Regions from separate parts of the Lysinibacillus sp. CNPSo 3705 genome, predicted to be linked through region 2. Evidence: predicted binding sites of a transcription regulator. Region 2 holds the regulator's gene; each other region holds the start of a gene.
The links. The regulator LexA, encoded in region 2, represses DNA repair genes until DNA is damaged. The targets are predictions, from matches to a motif close to CGAACATATGTTCG.
Positions count from the first base shown of each region.

Region 1: a site for LexA is predicted at 5,083-5,096, ahead of ruvA (Holliday junction branch migration protein RuvA). Genes of this name have one in related genera too.
Region 3: a site for LexA is predicted at 4,119-4,132, ahead of uvrB (excinuclease ABC subunit UvrB). Genes of this name have one in related genera too.

Region 1 is NZ_JAQZSD010000008.1:167,954-175,524, forward strand. Features, by position in the region: gene PVA17_RS05405 (ACT domain-containing protein) at 1-388, shown strand, start outside; gene pheA (prephenate dehydratase) at 850-1,725, shown strand; gene PVA17_RS05415 (thiol-disulfide oxidoreductase DCC family protein) at 1,750-2,139, shown strand; gene PVA17_RS05420 (transcription repressor NadR) at 2,270-2,803, opposite strand; gene PVA17_RS05425 (LysM peptidoglycan-binding domain-containing protein) at 2,944-3,975, shown strand; gene PVA17_RS05430 (phosphotransferase) at 4,046-4,843, shown strand; gene ruvA (Holliday junction branch migration protein RuvA) at 5,140-5,760, shown strand; gene ruvB (Holliday junction branch migration DNA helicase RuvB) at 5,779-6,783, shown strand; gene queA (tRNA preQ1(34) S-adenosylmethionine ribosyltransferase-isomerase QueA) at 6,801-7,571, shown strand, end outside.
Region 2 is NZ_JAQZSD010000007.1:77,415-84,985, reverse strand. Features, by position in the region: gene PVA17_RS04525 (prepilin-type N-terminal cleavage/methylation domain-containing protein) at 1-313, shown strand, start outside; gene pilM (type IV pilus biogenesis protein PilM) at 414-1,385, shown strand; gene PVA17_RS04515 (PilN domain-containing protein) at 1,386-1,979, shown strand; gene PVA17_RS04510 (potassium transporter) at 1,976-2,701, shown strand; gene PVA17_RS04505 (prepilin peptidase) at 2,760-3,512, shown strand; gene PVA17_RS04500 (gamma-glutamyl-gamma-aminobutyrate hydrolase family protein) at 3,576-4,298, shown strand; gene lexA (transcriptional repressor LexA) at 4,475-5,092, opposite strand; gene yneA (cell division suppressor protein YneA) at 5,255-5,566, shown strand; gene PVA17_RS04485 (YneB family resolvase-like protein) at 5,563-6,240, shown strand; gene PVA17_RS04480 (type 1 glutamine amidotransferase family protein) at 6,386-6,547, opposite strand; gene PVA17_RS04475 (DJ-1/PfpI family protein) at 6,540-6,905, opposite strand; gene PVA17_RS04470 (GNAT family N-acetyltransferase) at 6,947-7,459, opposite strand; gene PVA17_RS04465 (DUF3021 domain-containing protein) at 7,494-7,571, opposite strand, start outside.
Region 3 is NZ_JAQZSD010000032.1:9,767-17,337, forward strand. Features, by position in the region: gene uvrA (excinuclease ABC subunit UvrA) at 1-2,057, opposite strand, end outside; gene uvrB (excinuclease ABC subunit UvrB) at 2,065-4,044, opposite strand; gene PVA17_RS14515 (IDEAL domain-containing protein) at 4,364-4,606, opposite strand; gene PVA17_RS14520 (competence protein ComK) at 4,832-5,341, shown strand; one part of gene prfB (peptide chain release factor 2) at 5,566-6,594, opposite strand; one part of gene prfB (peptide chain release factor 2) at 6,596-6,670, opposite strand; gene PVA17_RS14530 (competence protein ComK) at 6,800-7,345, opposite strand.

The DNA of each region.
Region 1 (7,571 bases), on a different contig from region 2:
AACTTTGGAGGCGAAACACTTACTTTCAAGTGGTTCGGTATCCTCCATTTGGGATGCGGTAAAGCAGGTGGATTTATCGCGTAGTGCGTTTTACAAATATCGTGATGCTGTATTTCCTTTTCACTCAATTGTGCAGGAACGCATTTTAACAGTCTTTTTACAGCTTCAGGACCGTAAAGGAACACTTGCAAAGCTTTTAGAAACGGTGACAATTACACATTGTAATGTACTGACTATTCATCAAACTATACCGATCCAAGGACGCGCAAATGTTACATTGTCATTAGATGTAACTAGTATGACATGTGAACTTGATGATCTAATACAGCAGCTCAAGCGTTTAGATTTTGTAGAGTCAGCGGAAGTAATTAGTTCTGGTGCATTGTAACTAAAAGCAAGCTTGAATTTTTGACAGAATGTAAGTAAACTCAAAAGGAGCAGTCCCGTGTGGTGTAGTGAATCGCTTCATGGGACAGCTCCTTATTCTATTACAAAAGATAAAACACTATCACAAAAATCTATCATACAATTTAAGAAGAAAGGCAATTGCTTAGCATATAGAAATGCCTCATATTCTGTCTCCATCTAATATTTGATAGAAAAATATAAAAGGTTTTTATAGATGTAAAATTCCGAATCATTAGTTAAATTCAAGAAGCTCATTATCAAAAAGTTGAGGTACTATTTGTTAGAACGTTGTTCGTTCCGACTATGCGACTCCTTGGGGATCAGCGTGACAGATGACATTCTGGAGCGAGCAAAGCGGCTCATCGAACGCCACGTCATGGTGATGAGCCACTTTAATATAAAATCAAAAAGCTACAAGTTGTAGTGAAGGAGGTAAATGTAATGACAGAACAACAATGGGAAAAACGAATTGGCTATTTAGGACCAGAAGCTTCATTTACATACTTAGCAACAAAGGCAACTTTTCCGAATGAGTGGCTTGTCCCTTGTTCTACAATTCCAGAATGTATTGAAGCAGTAGCTGAGGGGAAAGTAGATTTAGCGGTTGTACCACTAGAAAATGCTTTAGAAGGATCTGTATCGCTAACGCTTGATTATTTATTCCATGAGGCGACCCTATATGTTACAGGTGAGCTTCTATTAAAAATACAGCAGCATTTAATGGTCAATAAAGCGCAAAAGGACAATTGGGAATCGATTACAGGTGTTTATTCACATCCACATGCTCTAGCCCAATGTCATAAATACCTATTTTATCGTTTCAGTCATGTTCCGTTACATCAAACGACATCTACAGCAGCAGCTGCGAAATTTGTATCTGAAAATCCAAACGAGTGCATGGCGGCAGTTGGAAATGCAGCGGCAGCAGTTAAATATGGCTTAGAAATCGTGCAACCTGATATTCATGATTTCCATTTTAACCATACACGCTTCTTCGTGTTATCAAAACAAAATAGACGATTGCCGCAAGAATTATCTGATGGACAGGCGAAGACAACTTTCATGATTACATTGCCAACGGACCGTTCAGGGGCATTACATCAAGTATTATCAGTATTTGCATGGCGACAATTAAATTTAAGTAAAATCGAATCACGCCCATTAAAAACAGGCTTAGGTGATTATTTCTTTATGATTGATGTATTAGCAGATGAAAAGGAGCCTATGATGCGTGGTGCTATGGAAGAACTAGCTGCACTTGGTTGCAAGGTGAAGTCACTTGGTACATACTTTACTTATCTAACATCGGACGAGTAATTACAGTGGCTAGGAGGGATCATTGTGGGGGGCATTATTTTATTTGACGGAGTGTGCAATTTTTGTGATAGTAGTGTGCAATTTATTATCAAATATGATCGAGCAGAGTATTTTCAATTTGCGTCCATCCAAAGTGAAGCTGGGCAGGCATTACTTGCCCAATATAAAGTGCCAGAAAATATTGATAGTGTCCTATTAATCGAACAGGGAAAGGTATATTTTGAATCTACAGCAGCACTTAAAATCTGTAGGAGATTAGATAGTTTTTGGCCTGTTTATTGTATTTTCATCATAATTCCTCCATCTATACGCAATAAAATGTATCGATTATTTGCCAAAAATAGATATCGTCTTTTTGGACGAAAAGCAGCATGTTTAATGCCGACATCTTCACAACGAAAAAGATTTCTCTAACTTTTAAGCTATCCAAGTAAAGTGGATAGCTCTTTTTGTTGAAATCTGTAAAGGAGAGCTCAAGTAAATCATTTAATTCAATAAGCTGCTAGTCTTTGTGAAAGCTAGCAGCTAAGGAAAGCTTGTTAAATTATTGATCTACAACTAAGTAACCCTTTTTTTGTAAAGTAAGTTCAATTAAATCTAAAATGTCAACAGAAGGAGCAGAAATTACATGAAGATGTGTACCACCTGTAAGTTCGGATAAATAACTTGCCTGTGTTTCATTGACACGCTGAATAAATTGTTTTACCTCATGACGGTTAGAAACCATAATGGATGCGGTAATTTCCCCATAAATTGGGTGTTCAACAATAACGTTTTTTACTGTACCACCGCAATCAACTATTGTAATAAGTTCATCTTCTGCATCCTCGGCAGTGTGGAAGCAAGGAATTGTACGATCAACAGTTTGCTGTAATTGTTCCTGATGCATATAAAGATATCCTTGGCTAGTTGCAATAATAGGTTCATTTCTAGCCTTTAATAATGTCATATCATTGACAATGACTTGTCTAGAAACATTAGCGAATTTAGCTAGGTCCGTCCCTGTTATAGGTGCTGCACTTTTTTTTAGTTGTGCTAGGAGTTGCAGTCGGCGTTCTTCGCCTAACATTTTTTTCATAAGAGATCACCTCTGCTTGTAATAAAGGAAGCAGTTTTCCTTAAAACTAGTGTACCATGAAGCATTTCCAACTGCGTGAAATTTTTGTATCCAAATGAAACATTGAACATATGATACGAAGAGAGGAAGGGAGGAAAAAATTGCGTATTCATATTGTCCAAAAGGGAGACACGTTGTGGAAGATTGCGAAAGAGTACGGAGTTTCGTTTGAAGATTTAAAGCGGCTGAATGCCCATCTTGCTAATCCAGATTATATTGTACCGGGCATGGAAATTATCCTACCTGAAAAAATACACAAAGAACCACATAGAGAACATCATCGAGAAACAGATTGGGGAATGCATAGGGAAGGACATAGGGAAGGACATAGAGAGGGTGGACATAGAGAAGGCCAGAGAGAATCCCATAGGGAGGGGCATAAGGAGCACATGCACAAAGAGCATATGCACAAGGAGTCACCTACAAGGCACGTTAAAGAAAAAGAGGTGCAAAGACCAACGCCACCACCAATTATTGTACCACCGCCACCAATGCCAGAACCACAGATGATTCCAATTCCTTATCCAATGCCAATGCCGATGCCTCAGCCAGCGCCTGTTGAGCTTAGCTGGAATCAAAACGTTGTCATGCCAAGTGTAGAGCAAAATGTTTCTCCAATTCAAATACAACCACAGCCCGTAGCCCAACCGGAGGCGCCACCACCAGCACCAATGCCGCAACCGATTTTTATCATGCCACAAATGCCTGCAGTACCACATTGTGCAAGCTGCCATCAGCCAGTGCATCATCATATGTATTGGCCGATGCCGATGCCAATGCCAATGCCTATGGAACCGCAAGTTGAGGCGTATACAATGCCAGAGCAACCATCATGTGAAACGGGATGCGAAAAAGTTGCTGGGGCGGGAGATTTCTTAGAATCTAGTACATCTCCATTCTTCCCTATGAGCCCTGAATATCAGCAAATGCCGGAAATGGAACAGCCATGTGGTTGTCACGCACAACCAGCCATGATGCCGACGTGGCAAATGGACCAATGTTACTGTCCACCGCCATGTCCACCACCATGCCCAATGCCATGTCCATCACATTGCCATATGCCACATTCTTCGGTAGGACCATGGATGTCACCGCATTTTTCTCCAGGCGGGATGACGCCTTATCGATGGTGAAAAAGCGTATATCATTGAAGAAGTAAAACCTAATATTTGGAAGTATAAATATCAATCCAAAAATTATTTTGTGAAACGAGCAAAGCAGATAGAGATAGCGGAAAAGGTAAGGGCTATACATCGACGACTTGGACATTTGGAGCCATCGCTAATCTTACCTTTAATGAAAAGTGAAGATGAGTATTTAATCGTGCAAGATTGGCAAGAAGGAAGTCATAGTGCTAATTTTGCACATCTAAAGGATCGGAAGGAATCACTAAAGCTCTTAAATACATTACATGATACACATAAAAAAATTGCTTGGCAGCGGGTGCCAGGTTTGCACACCTATTCACAGCTTTTAAAATGGCAAATGCGTCATATGCGTTTTAAAAGCAGACGGAATGAATTTCGTGCATTTTTAACAAAAGAAGAAATCAATCAAATTTTACATTATAGTGAGAAATCGTTACAGCTAATCGCTCAGGAAGATGTACCTGAAAAAGAAATAACGCTTTTACATGGAGATGTCGTCCATCATAATTTTTTATGGTGCTCAGATGGGGAATTACGTTTAATTGATTTTGATTTGGCTCACCTAGGGGAAGCAGATGATGAATACATTTTATGGTTACATCGTGTATTGCCTGCCGTAGATTATGACCTTGGTAAAATATTTGCTGAGCTACCAGAGTTGAAACGATTAGATAAAAAAAAGCTACATCGTTTAAAATATCCAAATGAGCTATTACGTGAATGGCTTTTTGCAGTGGATTTACCATTGAACCAACAACTGTTATTTTTAGATTATTTAGTGCCATTTACAAAACGGGCGCTCACATATTGGCCAAAACTGTGGTACGATATTGATAAAATGATAAAGAAATGACCGTCTTTTGGCGGTCATTTTTGTTATGTGAACGACTACATGTGTTGTTTCTAAATATTAAGGAAATTATAGGTTTTTAATCGTGGATAACCTAGAGCATAGTTTTCGTCTAGGCTAAAGCGCTACATCCTCGAGGTCGCTTCGATCCCTCGGGCAAAAGTGGTGGATCGCTTACTTTTGCTTCGGGCTCTCCAGCGCTTGTCAGATGTAAACAAGCGCTTTAGCGCATTTGTTATAGTCGAGCATTCGTTCGTAATATGCTATAATCGAAGACGATGATTGTGAGGGATTATAGAATGTATGATTATTTAAAAGGACAAGTAAAGCGTATAACTCCTGAGTATATCGTCCTTGAACAACAAGGGATTGGCTGGCAGCTAAATACACCAAATCCATTTGCGTTCCGGACATCGGCTCTTGAACAACAAATTTTTGTTCACTTGCATGTACGTGAGGATGCACAAGTGTTATATGGCTTTCCAAATTTAGATCAGCGAGAACTGTTTCGTAAACTTATTTTAGTGTCAGGAATTGGACCGAAGGGTGCACTTGCTATTTTAGCTACTGGGAACCCGCAACAGGTTATCAGTGCCATTGAACGAGAAGATGAATCATTTTTAGTAAAGTTTCCCGGTGTGGGTAAGAAAACGGCACGTCAAATGATTTTAGATTTAAAAGGTAAACTTGGCGGATTGTTGGAGACTATTGAGCTACCAAGTACAGAAGATGAGCTACCGTTATTTGGTGTGAATCCATATAAACATGAGCTTGAAGAAGCTATTCTTGCCTTAATGGCACTTGGTTATTCTGAAAAAGAATTAGAAAAAATACGTCCACAGCTCGAAGAAAATGACAAACTTGAAACAACAGATGCATTTATGAAACAAGCTTTACAATTGCTATTAAAGTTAAAATAGTGAAAGGGGGGGAAGTACATGCCTGAACGTATGATTGCTAGTGAGGCAGGTAGCTATGATGAACAGTTTGAATTATCTTTACGGCCACAAAGATTAGCACAATATATTGGTCAACATAAGGTCAAGGAGAATTTACAAATTTTCATTGAAGCAGCAAAGCTTCGTCAGGAAAGTTTAGATCATGTGCTGCTATATGGACCGCCTGGACTTGGTAAAACTACATTAGCTGCTGTTATTGCTAATGAAATGAATGTCAATGTACGCATGACTAGCGGCCCTGCGATCGAACGTCCTGGAGATTTAGCAGCTATTTTAAGCTCACTGGAACCAGGGGACGTGCTATTTATCGATGAAATTCATCGCCTGCCTCGTGCCATAGAAGAGGTGCTTTATCCTGCGATGGAGGATTTTTGTTTAGATATTGTCGTTGGTAAAGGCCCCGAAGCGCGTTCTGTTCGACTTGATTTACCGCCATTTACACTCGTCGGTGCAACAACAAGAGCTGGCGCATTATCAGCACCTTTAAGAGATCGCTTTGGCGTGTTGTTGAGGTTAGAGTATTATGATAATACGTCACTTGCAGAAATTGTTGTACGTAGTGCGCATTTATTTGATGTTGAGATTGAGCAAGTAGCAGCACTTGAAATGGCGACACGCTCACGTGGTACACCCCGTATTGCTAACCGTTTGCTAAAACGAGTGCGAGATTATGCACAGGTGCTCGGAGATGGTATGATAACGGAGGGACTTGCTAAGCAAGCGCTCGAGCTATTACAAGTCGATCCTAGAGGGCTTGACCATATTGACCATAAACTTGTGACCAATATGATTGAGCGCTTCCGTGGTGGCCCTGTAGGCTTAGATACGCTGGCAGCATCTATAGGCGAGGAACGAGTAACGATAGAAGATGTGTATGAGCCATATTTGATGCAAATTGGCTTTATACAGCGTACGCCACGTGGACGTGTGGCAACACATTCAGCCTACGAACATTTTGGATATGAATATCCCCAACAAACCTAGAAGAAGGAAGTATTTTCATGCGTGTAGAAGATTTTGATTTTGAATTGCCAGAAGAGCTTATTGCACAAACACCACTTTTGGACCGTACAGCTAGTCGTTTAATGGTAGTGACGCCAGGCTCAAAAAATGTAGAGCATCATCATTTTGCTCATATATTAGATGAACTACAAGCAGGAGACTGCCTTGTGTTAAATGATACAAGGGTCTTACCAGCGCGTTTAATGGGTGTTAAAGAGGAAACGGGTGCTCATATAGAAGTACTGCTATTAAAGCAAATGGCAGGTACGGATGAATGGGAAACACTTGTTAAACCAGCCAAACGTGTAAAAGTCGGCACAGTTGTAACATTTGGAGATGGCTTACTGACAGCTACTTGTACAGGAGAGCTTGAGCATGGTGGGCGTACATTTGAGTTTAAATATAATGGGATTTTTTATGAAATTTTAGAGCAACTTGGTGAGATGCCACTACCTCCATATATTCGTGAAAAATTAGAGGACAAGGATCGTTACCAAACGGTTTATGCAAAAGAGCGTGGCTCAGCGGCAGCACCAACTGCAGGCTTGCATTTTACAGAAGAATTATTAGAGCAAGTAAAAGCAAAAGGGGTCGAAGTTGTATTTATCACTTTACATGTGGGACTTGGAACTTTCCGTCCTGTAAGCGTAGATTCAATTGAAAATCACGAAATGCATGCTGAATTTTATAGTGTAACGGAAGAAACCGCATCTATCATAAATCGAGTAAAAAGTAATGGTGGAAAAGTGATAGCAGTTGGTACTACCTCT
Region 2 (7,571 bases):
TGATAATAGTAGAATTAAAGGCGCAAAAGCTGATGCAGTCAACTTAATTAATTCGGCGCATTTGTATTATACAGATGGTGGAACTGAGGTTTTTGGTGAAAAGATGAAAGATTATTATGATACTGCGGGTGGTGCAGAAAAAGGATGGTCTGTTGCTAAACCAGGAGGAAAAGGGGATAACGCATCGTCCGCTCTAGAATTCAGTGGTAAAGTAAAGAGAGGAAATGTCACTATAGAATTTAGTGGTGCAAATATAAAAGATATAGAACCGGATTCTAAAGAAGGGAACGACAAAGTGAAAATTGATAAATAATAAATAAAATAATTAATCCTCTAACTGAGTCTGATGCTGTCAAAATGGTATCAGACTCAGAAAAGAACGATTAATTTAATTAAAGGAGGCATCTTTTCACATGTTTACAAAGAAGAAAAAATCGCATGTGTCGATTGAAATAAAGGATTATATATTGCGTGCGATTGTGGCAAAAGGTGCTGATCCGTCGCAATGGAAAGGCTATGAAATGCCATTAGCACAAGGAATTATTGAAGGATCTGTTATTCAGGATGAAATGGAATTGTTTGATGTCATGAAAAATGATGTGGCAAAATGGGCTGGCAAAAAGCAAAATGCACGTATTTTTGTACCGGATACTTCCGTTTTGTTAAAGAGCTTTGAGCATCCTGATGATATAGAGTGGAATGAATTAAAAGGTTATGTGGAAATGGAGCTTGGTCAGTCCATTCATCTTCCGTTTCAAGATCCTCTTATCGATGTGTATGACCCAAATCCTAATGATGGACAGGCCATGCTATTTGCAGCACCTTCAGAAGAAGTGACGAAAATGATTGGACTTTTACTCGATGCTACATTAGATCCACAAGCAGCAGATATTCGAGCATTGTGTAATATTCGTCTGTTAGAGTATTTGCAGTTAATAAAGGACGATCGAACTTATTTAATAGCGGATTGGTCAATCAATGAATTATCGATAAGTATTTTTTCATTCGGTCAACTGGAGTTTTTACGATACCAATCATTTGATACAGATTTATCGAAATGGAAGCCTGAAGAAATTGAAGAGTATCGTTTTTCGTATCATTCAGAAGTTGAAGATGAATATCGTATGATTCTTACCGATCAAATGCTTGAAATCGATCGTATTATGAATTTTTTTAAGTTTTCCTTACATAAAGGTGAGAAAAGTGTAGATGAGATGATCATTTTAGGAGATAATCCACTACTTTCAACCGTTAAAGAGTTTTTAGAAAATAATTTTTCAATACCAATTATTATGTTAAATGATTCAATCATTCAAAAATCCTTCCCTCAATTTTCAGAGCAATTTGCAAGCTTATTAGGACTTGCATTAAAGGAGGTTAACTAAATGGTACCAGACATTAACCTCTTGCCGAATTTGGAAAAGAAGCATTCAACGCCTACTTTAATATATGTAGTATTTATTATTCTTATTGGTATGATAGTAGGATATATGATTTTCCTGTTTTTCCAAGCAAAAAGTGATCTTACAACATTAAATGCGCAGGAAGTGGAGCTTTCATCGCAACGCGAACAACTTCAAATAGAGTTAGATAGTAAGCAAAATGCGAATAAAGGCTCATTGGAGCAATCCGTACAATTTGTGGAAAAAGTATCCTATCCTGTGACACCTTTAATGGATGAAACGCAAGTATTATTACCAGAGCAAACGTATTTAAGGAACTATGTATTTGGTGAAAAAAATGTAGAAGTTACGGCTGATTTTGAAACGATGTCAGCTATATCATCTTATTTAGAAAAGCTAACTGCAAGCCCCTATTTCAATGATATACAGGTTGATACTATTTCTAATTTTGATGTTGCTATTGGGAACCAAGAGGAAAAAAGTGCTAAGAGCAAGTTTAAGGAAGTACCACGTTATTCGGCAACTATTACATTAGGAATTGATTTTAAATTTCTCGCTGGAGGTAGAGAATCATGACAAGTAGTAAAAATTCAACGATTCTTATCTTAACAGCTTTAATTGCAGCCATTTTATTTGCGCTTTATTACTATATAGTAACACCTAAATTAGAAGAAGTGGATGCGAAAGAAAGCTCCATTAACACCGTTCAACAAGAAATTTCTACAATTCAGGAGCAGATTGCTTTAATTGAAAAGAACGGTAAATCTAATCGTACAAGTAACTTAACATTACGTAAAAAAGTACCTCAAACTCGAGCGATTGACGAAGTAATTCGAAATATTGAAGAGATTGAAGTGGTGACGGGCACGCGGGTAGAAGCTATGGACTTTAATAATTATGATTCGCTCGTAATGGAGTCAGCTATTACAGATCCTAACTCGACAAATTCTGAGGAACAGGCTGATACACAGCAATCTGCAACTGAAGCGGATGAACAAGCTGTTGCTAAGAATGATGAAACACCTGAAGTGAAAGATAAAATACCAACTGCTACTCTCAATAAAGACTCCTTACCGAAGGAATTAAAACTCGTAACATTTGATATTGAAGTTGTCGCATTGGATAATAAAGCAATGGTTGAGTTTATAAAAGAAATTGAAAAAATTGATCGTGTGATGAAAATTGATGCGATCGATTTCACATTAACTGGTGAAGAAGCGAAATTCAAGGAAGACGCTGATACAACCTTAAAAGCAACTATACAAGTAACGACGTTCTATTATGAAGGACAACAATAATCTAGATGGCGCGCATACTTAAGTGTATGGGCGTCTATTAGTATAGGAGGACATAAAAATGGAAATCGCTTATACCATTACAGTTTTACTATTTGGGCTCGTTCTTGGCTCATTTTTTAATGTAGTTGGCTTACGTGTGCCTATGAAGGAGTCCATTGTGCGCCCACCCTCGCATTGCACTTCTTGTAAGAGACAGTTGACGGCGCTTGATTTGGTGCCTGTTTTGTCTTATTTATTTTTAGGTGGAAAATGCCGTAGCTGTGGGCAAAAAATTTCTTGGATTTATCCACTGATGGAACTTATTACAGGCCTATTATTTGCTTTTGCTTATTGGCAATTAGGCTTTAGTGCAGAATTTTTTGTGGCGCTATTATTAATTTCATTAGTAGTCATTATTGTTGTATCGGATTTTGCGTATATGCTTATTCCCGATAAGGTGCTATTATTCTTTTTACCATTGCTAGTTTTTGGACGCGTGATCTCTCCATTGTCTCCTTGGTGGGATAGTATAGTTGGTGCTGTCGTAGGTTTTGGCATATTATATTGTATAGCTGTTCTATCAAGAGGTGGAATGGGTGGTGGCGATATTAAATTATTCTTTTTACTTGGTCTCGTACTCGGGACAATACATACTATTTTGACGCTTTTTGTAGCGGCAGTAATTGGCATGATTGTTGGCATCATTGTATTGAAGATACGTGGACAGGGAAGGAAAACGCCTATACCATTCGGACCTTCTATTGCTCTCGCAGCTATTATCATCTATTTCTATGGGGATGCGTTGATGAATTGGTATCTTGGGTTTTGGTAAGTAATCATTGACGGATTCTTTCACAGGCAGTGAATGCAAGCTAAAGATCATGGAGGGGATAGGATGAAACCAATTATCGGAATAACGGCTTTTGCGGAGGATGATTTGTCCTCAAGATTAAATGCTGCTTATAGCAAAAGTATAATGGAAGCAGGGGGAGTTCCACTAATAATTCCAATTGGCGTTGAAGAGGATGTAGCACAAATTTTATCGTTAACGGACGGATTATTACTATCGGGTGGCTATGATGTACATCCATTCCTCTTTGACGCAGAACCTACACCAAAATTAGGGAAGGTTCATCCTGAACGAGATGCAGTGGAGCTTGCTTTAATTCATGCAGCCTCTATTCGGAAAATGCCGATTCTCGGAATTTGTCGAGGGCTTCAAATACTAAATGTTGCATTTGGAGGCACAGTCTATCAGGATATTGAAAGTGAGTATCATAGTAAAAAATTAATAAAGCATGTGCAACAAGCAGCAAGGGGTGTTACAACACATTATGTTAACCTATCACCTGATACATTATTAGAAGCGATTATTGAGGAAGAAAAAATTGCTGTGAATTCATTTCATCATCAGGCAATAAATGTAGTAGCAGAAAAGTTGAAAGTGGTAGCAAAATCAAGTGATGGTATCGTTGAAGCGGTAGTGCATGATGATTTACCATTTTGTTTAGCAGTTCAATGGCATCCTGAAGAGTTAGCTATTGCAGGAGATGAAGTATCAAAGAAACTATTTGCTGCATTTGTAAAGGCAAGTTTGAAATTTAAGGTAGAGGCATAAACTTTACTAAGATATCCTTGGTGATGAACATGAATACATTGCTAGGTATAAGGAATCCATTTTCAAGTGGGTTCTTTTTTAGGTGATTAAAATAACACTTAAAAGATAAGAAAAAGAGGTATATGCCCATTTGTGAACATAATAACCTCCTTTTATACTTTAATATTGAGATACTTTTAATGTACACGACGATATAGACCTACAACATGCCCTAAAATAGAAACTTGATCTACGATAATTGGCTCCATTGTTGAGTTTTCAGGCTGTAAACGAAAATGACTTTTTTCCTTAAAGAAACGCTTTACAGTTGCTTCATTCTCTTCAGTCATTGCTACGACAATATCACCATTATCAGCTGTTGCTTTTTGTTTAACAATAACTAAATCTCCGTCTAAAATGCCAGCTTCAATCATTGATTCACCCATAATTTCAAGCATAAATAATTGATCTTCACTTGTACCATAAATATCTGGGAGTGGGAAATATTCATCGATATTTTCAACAGCAGTTATTGGAGAACCTGCAGTAACCTTCCCAACTAATGGGACATGAATAACATGTTGCTTTTGGATAGAATCCTCTGGCTCTAAAATTTCAATAGCACGTGGTTTAGTTGGATCGCGTCGAATCAAGCCTTTTTGTTCTAAACGAGCTAAATGCCCATGAACTGTTGAGCTTGAAGCAAGTCCAACTGCCTCCCCAATCTCACGTACAGATGGTGGATACCCCTTTGCTCGTACTTCTTCTTTAATGAACTCTAATATGGCCTCTTGTCTTTTCGAAACTTTTTTCATAATTGCTCACCTCTTTTTTTAATCATTTTACTAATTAGTAGTATAACAGAATGCGAACACTTAAGCAAACATAGGTTCGAAAAGTGTTTGACAAAAACGTTTGTTCGTATTAATATGAGAACATATATTCCGAACAAACATTCTGGAAAAGGGGTTTTAAACATGAACTGGTTAAAGAAAAATCCACATATTACAACTTTATTAGGAGCTTGTTTGCTTTTTGCGGCATACCTTTTTATAACAGACCCAGGCGATGTAACGTACACAGAAATTGAAATCGCACATGGTGATAGCTTATGGTCGTTAGCCGATCAATACCGTGGTAAAATGAAAACGGATGAATGGATTAAGCTTGTGAAAACAGAAAATGAATTATCGAACGCACAAATTATTGCAGGTAAATCCCTAGTGATTCCAGTAGTGGGTGACCCATCCCCTATAAATTCAATTGAAATTGCGAGAAACGACAAATGAAAATGAATCAACAATCGGCCATTGTCTATTGCCGTGTGAGTACAGAAAAAGAGACACAAAGTTCCTCGTTAGAGCGTCAGCAGGAGGAGTTGATGCGCTATGCTAAAGAACAGGGCTACGAAGTTAAGCATGTTTTTAAGGACAAGCATAGTGGTTATGATGTGGAACGTGAAGGTTTACTAGAAATGCTTGATTTCATTAAAGAAAAAGAAATAGAAGCATTATTTGTACAGGATGAAACACGCTTAGGACGTGGAAATGCTCGAATGGCAGTATTACATTTATTGCAGAAAACTGAAACTAATGTTTTTTCTATGCGAGACGAGGGACCTATACAATTAAATGAAATGGATACGATGCTCTTAGAAATTTTAGCAATCGTAGAGGAGTACCAGCGTAGAATCCATAATGCTAAAATACGGCGTGGCATGCGTCGTGCCGTTGAAAATGGCTATCGCCCTGAAAACAATTTATCTAACCGTGGAAATCCAAATGGTCAAGAACGTAAGGATGTTCCTATAGACGAAATTGTCAACCTACGTAATCGAGGCTTCACCTTTGAGGAAATCGCCATGACGCTTAGAGGTTTAGGCTTTGAAGTAAGCAAAGCTACAGTCCATAGGAGATATCGGGAACATCAAGAGGGAAGCGGGCAAAATAAAGTAACGTATTAATCAGTGGGGTTTTTATCGTCCCGCTGATTTTTTAATTTTTAAAGGTTAAGTTCCAAAGTGACGGCTAGACCCGATCAATAAATAGAATGAATAGTAAAAAAATAAGAGAAGTAGTGATTTCTACCTCTCTTTAGCGATTTTTTTGTTATGCCCTGTACCAATTTTCATCAAAAGAGAGCTGCAGGGCTTTACCCACAGTAATGCCAAATTGTATAAAACCTTTGCCTCTTGCAGTTATGATGTTGCCGTCTTGTACAACTAAGTCTTCAGAGAGATGACTAAGATCAAAGAAGCCCAGCTTATCCATACCTTCTGGAGATAATCCTACAGTATATTTTTTGTTCTAAAAGAGATGGCGTGCTAGAAATACTTGCAATGATAGCTCCTTTGGCATTTACATGACTAATAAAATCTATTAATTTTTGCTCGTGTATTAATAAAGCTATATCCATACACCCTGGTAATATCAAGCTATCGATTTCGTCAAGATTAATATCACTTATTTGTGTATCTGCCATACAGGATAACCCAGATTCCCCTTTAATTTTTTCGCTGTTTAATCCAACAGTTATGACGGGTTTATTTCCTTGCATTAATATAGATAATGCTACACTCAATTCATATTCACTAAATTGGGGATACAATAATACTGCGGTCTTTTTCATCTAAATTTCTCCTCTAGAAATCGATAATCCCTAAAAGCATCTTATGCCCACTCTTCTTTTAAGACCGCATAGTAATATTCATCCCACCACTCATCTCCATTTGGTATGCATTTTTTAAAATAACCTTCGCGTCTCATGCCGATTTTCTCCATCACTCGATAGGATGGGATATTTTCTGGTTGGCATGTAGCAATAATTCTATGAAGTTGCATTTCTTTAAATCCGTAATTCAGCACAGCTTTTGCTGCTTCAGAGGCGTAGCCATTATTGTAATAGTTCGGATTCAATACCCAGCCAATTTCATATGTATGGTCACCAAAATATTGATGAAAAACAATATGACCAATGACAATATTGTCGCTTTTTAAAATAACAGGGAAGTATTTTGCCTGTTCACCGCTATTTTCTAATACGAACTTTTTAGCTTCTTCCTCATTAAAAACTCCCTCAGGAATATACTTCATTACATTTGGATTCGAAGTATATTCATAGACAGCTTGCCAATCTTGAATCTCAAATTCTCTTATTAAAAGTCTGTTTGTTTTGATAAACATTTCATTTTTCCTCATTTCACATTAGTTTTATTTTCTATTTATTTATCAGCTCATCAATCTTTTTATTCATTTTTTTTACTTCTGATTTGTTATATAAATAAAATAACACCCA
Region 3 (7,571 bases), on a different contig from region 2:
ATATCAATTACCTTTTCGAGCTCATCAATTCCTGTTACTTCTTTATGTTCGCCAGGTTTCACTTTTGAACGATTAAGCTTTTGAGCTAATGACTTATATAAAATTTCATTAATAAGCGTTGATTTTCCTGACCCCGAAACACCTGTTACAGCAACGAATAAGCCAAGTGGTACATCAACTTTTACATTTCTAAGATTATTTTCCTTGGCACCTTTAATCGATAATTTGCGCCCATTCGGGTTGCGTCGCTCAATTGGCAATGGAATAAACTTCTTGCCACTTAAGTATTGCCCTGTTAATGACTTTTCATGTTCCATTACTTCCTGGGGTGTCCCGGCCGCTACAATTTGACCACCATGCACACCTGCACCAGGACCAACATCAATGAGATAATCAGCCGCCAGCATTGTGTCTTCATCGTGTTCAACAACAATAAGCGTATTGCCTATATCACGCATATTTTGCAATGTACTGATAAGACGGTCATTATCACGTTGATGCAAGCCGATTGATGGCTCATCTAAAATATAGAGAACGCCCGTTAAACGCGAGCCGATTTGTGTCGCAAGGCGAATTCGCTGAGCTTCTCCACCTGAAAGTGTCCCTGCTGCTCGACTTAACGTTAAATAATCTAACCCTACATTGACTAGGAAGCCCAGTCGTTCTTCAATTTCACGTAAAACAAGTCGAGCAATTTTCATATCCTTTTCTGATAAATCTAGCTCTTTGAAAAATGTATCAGCTTCCTGAATCGAATACTGTGTAACTTCACCAATATGCTTATCTGCTAATTTTACAGCTAATGTTTCAGGCTTTAAGCGATAACCTTTACAAGATGGACATGCTTGCTGCGCCATATATTTTTCCATTTGTTCACGCACGTAGTCAGATGTTGTCTCTTTAAAACGGCGCTCCACATTTCGGACAACACCTTCGAATTCAATCATTTGATCTCGCACATTGCCAAACTCATTTTCATAATGGAAGTGGATTTTATCTTTACCAGAACCATATAAAATTTTATCCATCTTTTCTTTCGGAAGATCCTTTACTGGAACGTCCATTGGAATATCATAATGATCGCACACAGCCTTTAATAATTGTGGATAGTATTGAGAGCTTGTTGGTTCCCACGGTGCTATAGCATGCTCTAATAAACTACGGTCCCAATCAGGCACTACTAAATCAAGATCTACCTCTTGTGTTGAGCCTAAACCATCACAGCTTGGACAAGCTCCAAACGGACTATTAAATGAAAACATGCGAGGCTCTAGCTCCCCGATTGAAAATCCACATAAAGGACAAGCATGATGCTCACTAAATAATAATTCCTCATGTTCCATCACATCGACAAGTACACGCCCATCTGCCAAACGTAATGCTGTCTCTAAAGAATCACTAAGACGTGCCGCGACACCTTCCTTCATCACAACACGATCGATGACTACTTCTATTGAGTGCTTTTTGTTTTTATCAAGTTCAATAGCATCATCTAAATCACGTAGCTCACCGTCGATACGTACCCGAACAAAGCCTTGCTTTTTTAAATCTTCCAGTAGCTTTACGTGCGTTCCCTTACGCCCTGATACCATCGGAGCAAGCAACTGCATTTTCGTTCTTTCCGGATAAGTTACTAAACGATCGACCATTTGCTCAATCGTTTGGGACGTAATTTCAATACCATGATTTGGACAAATAGGTTTACCGATGCGCGCAAATAGCAAACGTAAATAATCATAGATTTCTGTTACTGTCCCAACTGTAGAACGTGGGTTACGGCTCGTCGTTTTTTGATCGATTGAAATAGCAGGAGATAATCCCTCTATCGCATCGACATCTGGTTTATCCATTTGACCAAGGAATTGACGAGCATAAGCTGAAAGGGATTCAACATAACGACGTTGGCCCTCGGCATAAATCGTATCGAACGCTAATGATGATTTCCCTGAGCCCGATAACCCTGTTAGCACGACTAATTGATCGCGTGGAATTGTGACATTGATATTTTTTAAATTATGAGCGCGTGCACCTTGCACGACAATTTCAGTATTTTTCACAAGCCATTCACCCTTCTACCTTCAATTCAAATATTGTATCGCGCAGCTCAGCAGCACGTTCGAAATCGAGTGCTTTTGCCGCTTCCTTCATTTCTACTTCCAGCGTTGCAAGTAATTGCTCTCTTTCCGCCTTCGTCAGCTTCTTACCTTTTGTTGCCTTCGTTACATAAGACTCTTCTTCCTCTGCCACCTGTGTCGCACGAATAACATCAGGAATTTTCTTAACAATCGTTTTCGGTGTAATGCCGTGCTCTTCGTTATAGGCCATTTGCAGTGTTCGACGACGCTTCGTTTCCTCAATCGCCTTTTTCATCGAATCTGTCATATTATCTGCGTACATAATGACATGACCATTGGCATTACGTGCAGCACGTCCAATTGTTTGAATGAGTGAGCGCTCTGAACGTAAAAATCCTTCCTTGTCAGCATCTAAAATTGCCACAAGCGAAACCTCAGGAATATCTAGCCCTTCTCGCAATAAGTTAATGCCGATTAAAACATCATAAGTACCTTTGCGCAGCTCGCGAATAATCTCAATGCGCTCTAGCGTCTTAATCTCGGAATGCAAGTACTCCACCTTTAAACCCATTTCCTTCAAATAAGCCGTTAAATCCTCTGACATTTTTTTCGTCAATGTTGTAACAAGCACTCGTTCATTACGAGCAATACGACCTTGAATCTCATCGATTAAATCATCTATTTGCCCTTCAATAGGACGGACGTCAATTTGTGGGTCAAGTAGCCCTGTTGGACGAATAATTTGCTGCACCATTTCAGGAGAATGCTCAAGCTCATACGGGCCAGGTGTTGCTGATACATAAATAGCTTGATGTATATGTTTCTCATATTCTTCAAAACGTAAAGGGCGGTTATCTAGTGCTGATGGCAAACGGAATCCATGCTCAACTAGCACACCTTTACGTGCTTGGTCACCGTTATACATCCCTCTAACCTGTGGTAACGTAACGTGACTTTCATCGACAACAAGTAAAAAATCCTCAGGAAAATAGTCAAGTAGCGTATATGGAGTTGCCCCCGCTTCACGCAATGTTAAATGGCGCGAGTAGTTTTCGATACCTGAGCAAAAGCCCATTTCACGCATCATTTCTAAATCGTAGCGAGTACGTTGCTCTAAACGCTGTGCCTCTAACAATTTATCCTCTGCACGTAAAAGAGTTAAACGCTCCTCCAATTCTTTTTCAATATTTTCAATGGCCTTTAGCATTTTTTCTTCTCGTGTAACGAAGTGGGATGCTGGGAAAATAGCTACATGATCACGGTCCGCTAATATTTCACCTGTTAACGCATCTACCTCACGAATTCGATCGATCTCGTCCCCAAAAAACTCCACGCGAATACAATGCTCATCACGGGATGCAGGGAATATTTCCACTACATCGCCACGTACCCGAAACGTCCCACGTGTAAAACTCACATCATTACGCTCGTACTGTACATCGACCAGTTTTCGAAGCAACTGATTACGTTCAATTTCCATTCCAGTCCGCACCGATACGACCATTTCACGATATTCTTCTGGAGAACCTAGACCATATATACAGGACACGGATGCTATAATAATGACATCATCACGCTCGAATAATGCAGATGTTGCAGAGTGACGCAACTTATCAATTTCATCATTAATGCTTGAATCTTTCTCGATGTAAGTATCCGTCTGCGGTACATATGCCTCTGGCTGAAAGTAATCATAGTAGCTGACAAAGTATTCAACTGCATTATTAGGGAAGAATTCTTTAAACTCACTATATAATTGACCTGCTAATGTTTTATTATGTGCCATAATAAGCGTCGGTTTTTTTACTTGTTGAATGACATTAGAAATCGTAAACGTTTTTCCTGTTCCTGTTGCACCGAGCAACGTTTGATGACGTTTACCTGCACGTACACCCTCCACTAATTCCGCAATTGCCTGTGGTTGATCTCCACCAGGCGTATATGGCGCTTGTAAATCAAATGTTTGCACACATGTCCCCGTCCCTTCCTACCAATTTGATACATATATTTTAGCATAGCATAATTTAAATTTCGAACATTTAACGAACGAATGTTTGTAAAAAAAATTTCCGTTTGCTCTCTTTAAGGTCATTGCGATAGAACGTATGTACTAATGACAACCTATTTATCAATAGATTACCCTTTCCAAATGTTAGCTAATCGACATGGGAAAATGTAAATGCATTACCTTAGAGGGAATCTCGGGTTATTACCGGTAAACCTGATCAATGGCGCAAAAATAGCAAAAAAATCCCGCTCTCCAATAAGCGGAGAGCGGGCTCGTCATATTATTCACTTGCATCTTGGTGTAAGGTTATTAGTTCGGCTGCGTATAGATGAAATGCATTTTCATCTTTTTCATCGAGTGCTCTATCTATCAGAACCATGAGCTGCTCTTCACGATGCATACGCTGGATATGATTTAAAAATAAATCTAAATAAATCTCGTTTAATAATTTCTCTGCCTCATCAACTTTCTTTGACTGACCAACGGCTTTTAGAAAATCTGTATACGAATAATATTTATCCAACGATCTCACCTCGATCCTTTTCTAAATTATAAGAAAATTGACGTTAAAATGCAATGCTTAAGAACTGAAAATCACTTCGATTTACTATTAATCTCGTGCAATTTCAAGCAATTTCTTTATATAAAAGCTTGAAATATCAACGGTTTTCTCCTTTTGTCTATACTTTCAGAATTCAATTTTATGTTCTACACTTCAATAACAAATAGAAAAAGGAGGTTTACATAAATGTCGGCAAACTACATCAATGGGTATTTAATGTCTTTCAACACCTATTTACTTCAGCCAGTGCAGTATGATTCTAAAATTTTCACACGAGTCATTGATAAGCATAATGAGCTTATCGTCACGCGGAAACCAATGCATATATTACGAAAATCTTGTATCTCACTCGGCACAACCTATGAAGCAGCAAGACATTCTGCCAAACGCTTTTTCGGCAATCAACATAAGCTTCCAATCGTTGTTGCTTATGATTATGGTTATCCTTGTATTTTTCTACCAACCTATTCTCCAAACTCTATCCACAATATTTGGATTGGACTTCACGCCATTTCGAATATTGTAGCGAGTAAAACGGGCTGTATCGTTACACTGAAAAATGATAAACAGATTGAGCTACCTATTCAATATGCTTCGATCAGCAAGCAATTTGTCAATGCATCGATGCTCTATAAACATTACATGAATGAACGCAAGGAGATTAGCCAAGACGCTCCGTACCATCCACCTTTTTAACTTCTTTCAGCAAAATATCTTTTGATCGAAAGCGTAGCGACAGGTACAGGGGTGAGATAAATACGGTTTTAAGTCACTTATCAGGGGGGTTCCAACATCCGCTGATAAACCTCCGGCGGATATCACAAAGCCGATTCCGGATGCAATTATACCGATGCACAATTGATTTAGAAACTAAAAAACCCCTCAAAGCACAATTTTATTGTGTCTCTGAGGGGCTTTCATTAGCCGATTTTTGAACGTAAATATGCATTAATGAATGGATCAACATCACCATCCATCACAGCTCCTACATTACCTGTTTCTTCATTTGTACGATGATCTTTCACCATTGAATATGGATGGAATACATAGGAACGAATTTGTGAGCCCCAGCCGATTTCCTTCTGTTCACCACGGATTTCATCTAGCTGTGCCTGCTGCTTATCGATCTCTAATTGATAGAGTTTCCCTTTTAACATTGTCATTGCTTTTTCACGGTTTTTAATTTGTGAGCGTTCAGCCTGACATTGTACGACAGTACCAGTTGGAATGTGCGTAATACGAACAGCTGAATCTGTCGTATTAATATGCTGACCACCTGCACCTGTTGCACGATACGTATCAATTTTTAAATCCTCTGTACGAATATCAATTTCAATATTGTCATCGAATTCAGGCATAACATCACAAGAAACGAACGATGTATGACGACGACCCGAAGAGTCAAACGGTGAAATACGTACTAAACGATGGACACCTTTTTCTGCTTGCAAATAGCCATAAGCATTATGACCCTTAATGGACAATGTTACAGATTTAATTCCTGCTTCATCGCCTGGAAGATAATCAACTGTTTCGACTTTAAAGCCACGTTTTTCCGCCCAGCGTGTGTACATACGAAGCAGCATCGAGCCCCAATCCTGAGATTCCGTACCACCTGCTCCTGGATGTAGCTCTAAAATTGCATTATTTTGATCGTATGGACCGCTTAATAGTAATTGCAGCTCAAAATCGCCCATTTTTTGCTGGAATTCTACTAATTCATTGCCTAGCTCCTCCTGCAATTCTTCATCAGGCTCTTCGCGCAATAGCTCTAACGTCATATCTAGGTTCTCATATGTTTCCAATAAATCTTTATACTCATTAACAGTTGCCTTTAAGCCATTACTCTCATTAATGATTACCTGTGCCCCTTGCTGATCATCCCAGAAACCTGGCTCAAGCATCATTTCATCTAATTCTTGAATACGTGCCTCTTTGTTTTCTAAGTCAAAGAGACCCCCTAAAATCCGCCAATTTTTTGGCTGAAGTGTCTAACGCGTTACGTACATCTGCTAATTCAATCATTGTTAAATCCTCCGAACGTTATTTATGGGGCAAACTTTTAAAATACTGATACTTCATTAAAGCCCCGATCTCTTTATTATAACGTTTTTACGGCGGAAAACATACTTTTTTACAACCTCAGCATTCGTTTTAGTCTTTTTCAGCTTCATCCTCAAAGATAACATCGTTTGCCATACGTTGGAATACTTTACTTTGATCATATTGAACTAATAAATTTTTTGTTCGTTTTTCCAGTTTATATTTTAGTAGAAAAGCTCTTTGAATTCTGTTTTCAAATGACCTAACACTTAGATCCACATTAGTTTCATAGCCGTTCATAAAAATTACTTTTGTATTCTTTTTATCGATAGCTAGATAGTCCTGAATATGATGAACAGCAAACCATTTACAGTCACGTCGTAAATAAGACTTACTTGGAAACCATACAATATTGCTTTGTTCATGAACAACTATTGGATTTTTATTCAACTTTCCAAGTATCATTCTCGATCCATCAAAAGCCCCTCTTAAGCTAGAACCGAAATAACGTAGATTATAATCCATTAATTTTGTCGGCGCTAATTTTGATATATATTCGCGATCCCTTTCTATTACACGTGTACCCAAGTTACCATGTGCATCATACTCCGGTATATACAGCATCGTTTTACTACTCATAATGTCATCATTATGCATGTCAATCCTCCTCAAAATTGTATGTTTTTCTAGTAAAGAGAAAAATACTAATAAATATATTGGTAAACGCCAATGTATTTCCTCGAGGATTATAATCTATATCCATAAATCCCCCCTTTATTTAAAAATAGACTCAAATACCCAAAACTTTTCAACTATTCACATATTTATAATAAATCACAAGAAAGTTATAAACATTACCCTTTTCATTGAACTATTTACCTAT